2 regions of the Halopseudomonas sp. Lyrl_26 genome follow, and region 2 is predicted to be linked to the other one. Evidence: predicted binding sites of a transcription regulator. Region 2 holds the regulator's gene; the other holds the start of a gene.
What was found. Region 2 encodes LexA, which represses DNA repair genes until DNA is damaged. Its sites were predicted from a motif close to CTGTNTNNNNANACAG; they were not measured.

Region 1 (4,186 bases), on a different contig from region 2:
AAATCCACGGAGGTATCCATCGCCAAGCTGTGAACAAGGGGCGCCCCGGACGGGGCGCCATACCCCATCAGCAGCAGCGTTCAGAAGATTTTATATGGTACAGGCGCAACCGCCTGGGAGTAGGTAGTCAGAGATAATGTACGCCGTCAGTCCTGCCAGGACCCGCCGAAACCGCGATACTGCATGAAGCGCAGCTGTTTCGATTTTTCCTTGATATCCGCAGCGGGCCCCTCCGGGAAGCGCCTGGCGAATGCCTGCCGCGCCAGTTCGGACCAGTCCCACTGATCACTGCGCAGGTACCGCTCGATCAGTACTTCGGCCACACCCCGCTGGCGCAGCTCCTCACGCAGACGGACGGGACCGTAGCCCCGCTGACTGCGCGCATGGATATAGGCTTCACAGAAGCGCTCGTCGCTGAGCAACCCCTCTTCCTGCAGACGGTCCAGCTCGATCTCCGCCATCTCCCGAGTTGCCCCGCGCTGACGGAGCTTGCGCAGCATCTCGGCATAGCTGTGCTCCCGCCGCGCCAGCAGATCCAGGGCGGATCTGCGAATGGCCACGGGGGTATCCAGCTGGCTGCGCTTGAACACGGCAAAAAACCCGATCAGCCGTCGATATCGACGTTCTCTTCCACCGCGGTGCTCTTGCTGCCGGCCTTGGGCAGCAACTCGTTACGGATGGCCTGTTCGATCTCTTCCGCCACTTCGGGGTTCTCGGCGAGGAACTTGGCCGCATTGGACTTGCCCTGACCGATCTTGTTGCCCTTGTAGCTGTACCAGGCGCCGGACTTCTCGATCTGACCGATGGACACGCCCAGATCGATGATCTCGGCGTTGTGGTAGATACCGGTGCCGTAGAGGATCTGGAACTCGGCCTGGCGGAACGGCGGCGCCACCTTGTTCTTCACCACCTTGACCCGGGTCTCGCTGCCGATCACCTCGTCGCCTTCCTTCACCGCGCCGGTGCGGCGGATATCCAGTCGTACGGAGGAGTAGAACTTCAGCGCGTTACCGCCGGTGGTGGTTTCCGGGTTGCCGAACATCACGCCGATCTTCATGCGGATCTGGTTGATGAAGATCACCAGGCAGTTGGCGTTCTTGATGTTACCGGTGATCTTGCGCAGGGCCTGGGACATCAGACGGGCCTGAACGCCCACGTGGTGATCGCCCATCTCGCCCTCGATCTCGGCCTTGGGCACCAGTGCCGCCACCGAGTCGACAATGATCACGTCCACCGCGTTGGAGCGCACCAGCATGTCGGTGATTTCCAGCGCCTGCTCCCCGGTGTCGGGCTGGGAGACCAGCAGGTCATCAACGTTGACGCCCAGCTTGGCGGCGTACTCCGGGTCCAGCGCGTGCTCGGCGTCGACGAAGGCACAGGTCGCGCCCTTCTTCTGCGCCTGGGCAATCACCGACAGGGTCAGGGTGGTCTTACCGGAGGACTCGGGACCGTAGATCTCGACAATCCGGCCGCGGGGCAGACCGCCGATGCCCAGGGCGATATCCAGTCCCAGTGAACCGGTGGAGATAGAAGGAATCGCCTGGCGTTCATGGTCACCCATGCGCATCACCGCGCCTTTGCCAAATTGACGTTCAATCTGACTCAAGGCCGCCGACAGCGCCTTCTTCTTGTTGTCGTCCATTGTGCATCCTCTCGGTAGACGGGCACGCGCACGGCCCGGGAAATTCAGAATAGGTGAAACCGCATAACACTGTATATATGGTCAGTATTATTCCACAGTTACTCGCACCCGCCTACCCCCTTTTCAACCAGGGATGGCCAATCATGCGGAACGGTTCACAGCCAGCTTCTCGGCTTCGGCAATCAGCCCCTGCAGACTGTGCAGTACGGTCTGGGCACGCACATCGCGGCGGCTGCCCTGGATCCGCCGGCACTGCGTGAGCACCCCGCGATCGCGCACTGCCCAGGCAAACCACACGGTCCCTACGGGCTTGTCCGGCGTGCCGCCCTCCGGCCCGGCAATACCGCTGACCGCTACCGCCAGATCGGCCTCGGCGGCCAGCAGCGCGCCTTCGGCCATGGCCCGGACCACCGGCTCGCTGACCGCACCGAACTGCTGCAGGTCCTCCTCGGAGACGCCCACCCAGCGGACCTTGCTGTGGTTGGCGTAGGTGACGAAGCCGGTGTCGAACCAGCCGGAACTGCCGCTGATGCGGGTGATGGCTTCGGCGATGCCGCCGCCGGTGCAGGACTCGGCAGTGGTCACCCGCAGGCCCAGCTGACGCAGGGCATTTCCCAGCCGCGCAGCAGCGGAATCGATCAGGGGATCATACTGTGACATCGGTTTCTCCTCCAATGACGAAAGCGCCGGCTCACCGGCCATGCCGGTTTCGCACCGGCACCGTTGTAGCCTAGACTATGCCGCTTCCTGCCCCATTCAGAAACACGCTTCAGGGAATTTCATGAGCCGCGTCGAGAAATCCGTTACCCACACTCCCATGATGCAGCAGTACTTCAGCATCAAGCAGCACCACCCGGACCAGCTGCTGTTCTACCGTATGGGTGATTTCTACGAACTGTTCTATGACGATGCCAAGAAGGCTGCCCGCCTGCTCGACATCACCCTTACCGCCCGCGGCAACTCCGGCGGTCAGCCGATTCCCATGGCCGGCATTCCGTTTCATTCCGCCGAGGGCTACCTGGCCCGCCTGGTGAAGCTCGGCGAGTCGGTGGTGATCTGCGAGCAGATCGGCGACCCGGCCACCAGCAAGGGACCGGTTGAGCGTCAGGTGGTGCGCATCATCACCCCCGGCACGGTCAGCGACGAGGCTCTGCTCGACGAGCGCCGGGACAACCTGCTGGCTGCCCTGGTCGGCAGCGAGCGCGCCTTTGGCCTGGCCACCCTGGACATCAACAGCGGCCGCTTCACAGTCATGGAACTGTCCGGCTGGGAAACCCTGCTCGGCGAGCTGGAGCGGCTGGCACCGGCAGAGCTGCTGATCCCGGATGACTGGGAGAGCGATACCCCCATCGAACGCCGGCGTGCGGTGCGTCGCCGCGCGCCCTGGGAGTTCGATCAGGACAGCGCCTTCAAGGCCCTGACCCAGCAGTTCGGCACCCGGGATCTGGTCGGTTTCGGCTGCGCCGATCTGACCCAGGGGCTGGGTGCGGCAGGGGCGCTGCTCGGCTATGCCAAGGAGACCCAGCGCACCGCCCTGCCGCACCTGCGCAGCATCAGTCAGGAGCGCTTCGAGGACAGCGTGGTGATCGACAGCGCCAGCCGCCGCAATCTGGAGATCGACTGCAACCTCTCAGGCGGCCGGGACAATACCCTGCTGGATGTACTCGACCATACCGCCACCGCCATGGGCAGCCGCCTGCTGGCGCGCTGGCTCAATCGTCCGCTGCGCCAGATGGAGACCCTGCGCGCACGCCAGGACAGCATCGCCGGGCTGATCGAGGACTACCACTACGAGAACCTGCACCCGGTACTCAAGGGCATCGGCGATATCGAGCGGATTCTCGCGCGGGTCGCCCTGCGCTCTGCGCGCCCGCGGGATCTGGCGCGACTGCGCGATGCCCTGGCCGCACTGCCCGAACTGCAGCGCTGCATCGAGTCCATCCCCAGCCAGCATGTACGCAGCCTGGGCGAGACCATCTCCACCTATCCGGAGCTGGCCGACCTGCTGCAGCGGGCCATCATCGACAATCCCCCGGCGGTGATCCGCGATGGCGGGGTGATCCGCGAAGGGTACGACAGCGAGCTGGACGACCTGCAGAACATCAGCGAGAACGCCGGCCAGTATCTGATCGATCTGGAGAACCGCGAACGCGAGCGCACCGGTCTGTCGACCCTCAAGGTCGGCTACAACCGGGTGCATGGCTACTATATAGAACTGTCCCGTGGTCAGAGCGCCCAGGCACCGGCCGATTACATCCGCCGCCAGACGCTCAAGGGCGCCGAGCGCTTCATTACCCCGGAGCTCAAGGAATTCGAGGACAAGGCCCTGTCCGCGCGCAGTCGCGCCCTGGCCCGGGAGAAGCAGCTGTACGACGAGCTGCTGGATCGTCTCAACGAGGATCTGGCCGCCCTGCAGGACAGCGCCGCAGCCCTGGCCCAGCTGGACGTGCTCAGCTGTCTGGCCGAACGGGCGGTAACCCTGGACTACTGCCGGCCGGAGTTCGTCGAGGGCAGCGGCCAGCTGTGCATCGAGCAGGGACGTCA
Region 2 (4,186 bases):
ATCCCCGGTGCCATGCAGGTAGATGTAACGGCGCTGGGAGTCGCAATTGCCGCCCCGATTGAAGCCGGGCTCCTCGCCACACAGCCAGAGGATCCGCGTCAGTATCCAGTCCCGCTCGGGGTGGGCGGCAGCGAGTTCGGCGGACCAGACCTCACCGGTCGGCCGGCGACCGATGAACACCGCGCCCAGGGGCTGGCCTTCACCGATACGGGCGCGCACCCGGTGGCGGCCACGGGGCGTGCAGCCGCTGCCCTGCTGCTCACCGGGACCGGCCAGTGCCGTGGATACCGGAAAGCGGCAGACCTGCTGCCCTCCGGCATAGCCGGTGAGGCACTGGTGCTCGATGGATATGTGGATCAGATCCAGGGACATGCGCAGCTCCGCGGGAAAACCCACACGATAGCGGATCGGCGCCGGCGAGGTAAGCCCCGGCCGGCAGCTTCACTCCGCCGGCGCGGGCTCGGCGTTGTTCACCAGCTCGGCGCGCATGCCGGCAGCGAAGAACGGAACCATCTGGCGCAGGATCTCATCGGTACTGGCCCGGTCGCCGTACTCGGCCTCACCCATGGCCTTGAGCGCCTTCATGCTGGAAAGGGTGAAGGCGGCGCTGCCGAGCATGAAGTGCACCCGCCAGAACAGCACGTCCACCGGCAACTCCGGCGCACTGCGCAATACCAGGGTCATGTAGCGCTTGAACACCTTGCCGTAGACCTCACCGAGATACTTGCGCAGGTGTCCCTGGCTCTGACTGAAGGCCAGACCGAGCAGGCGCATGAAGGTGGACAGATCGTTGCCGCTGCGCGGCTTGACCGCCAGCACCAGGCGCACCAGCATCTCCAGCAGCTGTTCCAGTGTCGGGTCTGTGACCCCTGCCTGCTGCTGTCGATCGAGCTCCTGCTCCAGACTGGTAACGAAGGGATTGAGGAAACGGGTAAAGACCGCTTGGATCAACGACTTCTTCGAGCCGAAGTGATAGTTGACTGCGGCAAGATTGACCCCGGCCTTGCTGGTGATGAGCCGCAGCGAGGTTTCCGCGAACCCTTTCTCGGCAAACAGTTGCTCTGCAGCATCCAGAATGCGCTCGACTGTTTCAGACTGCGCCACAGACCACTCCACTATCAAAACGAATGTTTGAAACATACGTTTCAAGCGGGCTGGGTGTCAACCAGAAGATTTTTACCACAGTCCGTACCAAGTGCAAAATTCGACCCGGGGTTGCGCCGGGCCAAATGCTGTATATAATCACAGCAACTGTATAGAAAAACAGGCATGGACCAGATGCAGAAACTCACCGCACGGCAACAGCAGGTACTGGCTTTCATCCGGGAATACATGGCCAGCAACGGTTATCCACCCACCCGCGTGGATATAGCCCGCGAACTGGGCTTCCGCTCCCCCAATGCGGCCGAGGACCACCTCAAGGCCCTGGCACGCAAGGGTGCCATCGAGATGATCCCCGGCGCATCGCGGGGCATCCGCCTGCCCAATGATGCCGAGGCAGCCGATGAGCACAGCCTGCCGGTCGTCGGCCAGGTAGCCGCCGGCGCGCCCATCCTGGCACTGGAGAATATCGAGAACCACTGCCGCATCGATCCCGACTTCTTCAGCCCCCGCGCCGATTACCTGCTGAGGGTCCGCGGTATGAGCATGAAGGATATCGGCATTCTGGACGGCGACCTTCTGGCGGTCCATCGCACCAGCGAGGCACGCAATGGCCAGGTGGTGGTGGCCCGCATCGACGATGAAGTCACCGTCAAGCGCTTCCACAAGCAGGGGCGCAAGGTGTCACTGATCGCGGAAAACCCTGAATTTGCCCCCATCGAGATCGACCTGGGCGAGCAGGAACTCATTATCGAAGGCTTGAGCGTAGGCGTGATTCGCCACTGAAGGAGTAGACCATGCGGTATGCACGAAACGAAGGTTCAGCAGTACAACCGGATCTGTTGCATAACGCCCTGCTGGCCTGCCAGTCGGGTATGCAGTCACTGACGCAGGCACCCAGCTACGACGACGGACTGGATGAAGCCCCCGGCTCCAGCGAGATCGGCCTGCACGGCTCACCCCGTCAGTGCCTGCAGCTGCTGGCACCCATCCTGCGGGACCTGAGCCAGGCCAACAGCCCGGGATGGCTGAGCCTGATTGATCCGCCGCTGCCCATCAGCCAGAAGTGGCTGCGGGCCTCGGGACTGGACCCGCAACGCATCCTGATCATCCGCTCCCGTCGAGGAATGGATTCACTCAGGCTGTGCTGCGAGATTCTGGAACTGGGTTACAGTCACACCGTGGTCAGCTGGCTGTCCGATCCCGACCATGGGGAGCTGCTGGACCGATCGGCCCGGGCGGGACACTGTGCCAGCCTGAATATTCGCATGGAAGTTACCAGCTGACATTCACCCGACCGGAATGGCGGTTACCGGGCACTGCTGCTCAATGCAGCACCCGGTGCTCATCCAGATCCAGATCCGGATCATCCTCGAGAATCTGCCCGGCAACCTGCATGCCGGCGCCGATCATGACCTTGGCCACCTCGACATAGTTGCCCTGCAGAAATTCCCTGGCTTCCTCGGAAAACTCAATGATCAACAGCGGCTTGCCCTCTTCGTCCGGACGGCGCAGGGCAACCGTCCCGTCGGCAAGCTCAATGATCTCGAGAAAGGGTGAAGGCATTCGATGTCTCCTGTCAGTCAAGCCTGGCATTGTACCACACCCCAGCGGGGGAGCCTGACGCCCGCCCTACCACTCCTGAAGGTTCTGACGATAACGCTCGACCTGGGCGCGCAATGACGCCAGCGCCTCCTCGGCCTCCGCCAATCCCCAGGGTGGCGTCGCAGCCCCACCGACGATAAGGGCACCGGCGGCGCCCGCCCTGGCCGGTGGCGCCTGCAGCTGCTGCCAGGCGGACAGGATACCCGCAACCCAGCTGTCAGAACGTTGCCTCAGCTGCGCCAGCTCGGCCAGTTCAGGTCCGGGAAAACGCTCGATCTGTTCTGCGCGCAGCAGCTGTTCGACGCTCTGGGTCCCGGTCAGGGTCCAGCGGTAGCCGTCGGCAACCTCCTGGATAAGCCACAGCAGGCCGCGGTACAGATGAAAGACGGTGTGCTCGCGATGATAGGCAACCCGGGTAGCCGCGCCGATCTCCGTCGCAGCGGCAGCCTGGTGCCATTCACCCAGCGCCAGCCGGGCAAAGGCCAGCGCCTGATTGGTACGGGTATACAGCTCATCCGCCACGGGATTACCCCTTGACCTTGCGGCCGTCCTCGATCACCCAGTTCTTGCCATCATGGAAGGCACGCCAACCGGTCGGCTTGCCCTCGATCTCACTCTGCACGTACTGCTCCTTGCTCTTGCGACTGTAGCGTACCACGGTGGGATTGCCATCCGGATCGGCGACCGGTGCCTCGAGCAGGAAATGGTACTTGGGATCTATCGCCTCGGCGTGGGGCAACAGCTCGCGCACCAGAGGCGCGCGGGTCTCGCGATTCTTGGGAAACTGGCTGGCAGCCAGGAACAGACCCGAGGCCCCATCGCGCAGAACGTAGACGTCATCCACCTTCTCGCAGCGCAGCTCCGGCATCAGCACCGGATCCATCTTGGGCGGTGCCGCCTCGCCGTTGCGCAGCAGCTTGCGGGTATTCTTGCACTGCGCATTGGTGCAGCCGAAGTACTTGCCGAAGCGGCCGGTCTTGAGCTGCATGTCGCTGCCGCACTTGTCGCATTCGATCACCGGACCATCATAGCCCTTGATCTTGAACTGCCCCTGCTCCACCTCGAAGCCGCTGCAGTCGGGATTGTTGCCGCACACATGCAGCTTGCGGCGCTCGTCGACCAGGTAGCTGTCCATCGCTGTCGAGCAGATCGGGCAGCGGCGCTTGGCCCGCAGTACCCGGGATTCACCCTCATCGTCATCCGCCGCCACCTCGTTACCGGGTACCAGATTGACGGTCGCCTTGCAGCGCTCCTTGGGCGGCAGGGCATAACCGGAACAACCGAGGAACACCCCGGTGGAAGCAGTCCGTATCATCATCGGCCGACCGCACTCGACGCAGGGGATATCTGTCGGTGTGGGCTGGTTGGCGCGCATGCCCTTGCCTTCCTCGCTGGAACCGGCTGCCTCGAGCTTCTGCTTGAAATCGGCATAGAAGCGGTCGAGCACCTCCTTCCAGGGCACCTCACCTTCGGCCACGTC

Region 1: recA (recombinase RecA) is a predicted target of LexA. The motif match lies at 1,712-1,727, and genes of this name have one in related genera.

The regions. Positions count from the first base shown of each region.
Region 1 covers NZ_JAYJLH010000009.1:21,683-25,868, reverse strand. The annotation lists gene VF673_RS11335 (TOBE domain-containing protein) at 1-33, shown strand, start outside; gene VF673_RS11330 (regulatory protein RecX) at 147-590, opposite strand; gene recA (recombinase RecA) at 605-1,642, opposite strand; gene VF673_RS11320 (CinA family protein) at 1,784-2,302, opposite strand; gene mutS (DNA mismatch repair protein MutS) at 2,424-4,186, shown strand, end outside.
Region 2 covers NZ_JAYJLH010000001.1:425,747-429,932, reverse strand. The annotation lists gene VF673_RS02120 (L,D-transpeptidase family protein) at 1-372, opposite strand, end outside; gene VF673_RS02115 (TetR family transcriptional regulator) at 442-1,104, opposite strand; gene lexA (transcriptional repressor LexA) at 1,279-1,887, shown strand; gene VF673_RS02105 (SOS-induced cell division inhibitor SulA) at 1,899-2,387, shown strand; gene VF673_RS02100 (hypothetical protein) at 2,428-2,667, opposite strand; gene VF673_RS02095 (DUF6586 family protein) at 2,734-3,228, opposite strand; gene topA (type I DNA topoisomerase) at 3,233-4,186, opposite strand, start outside.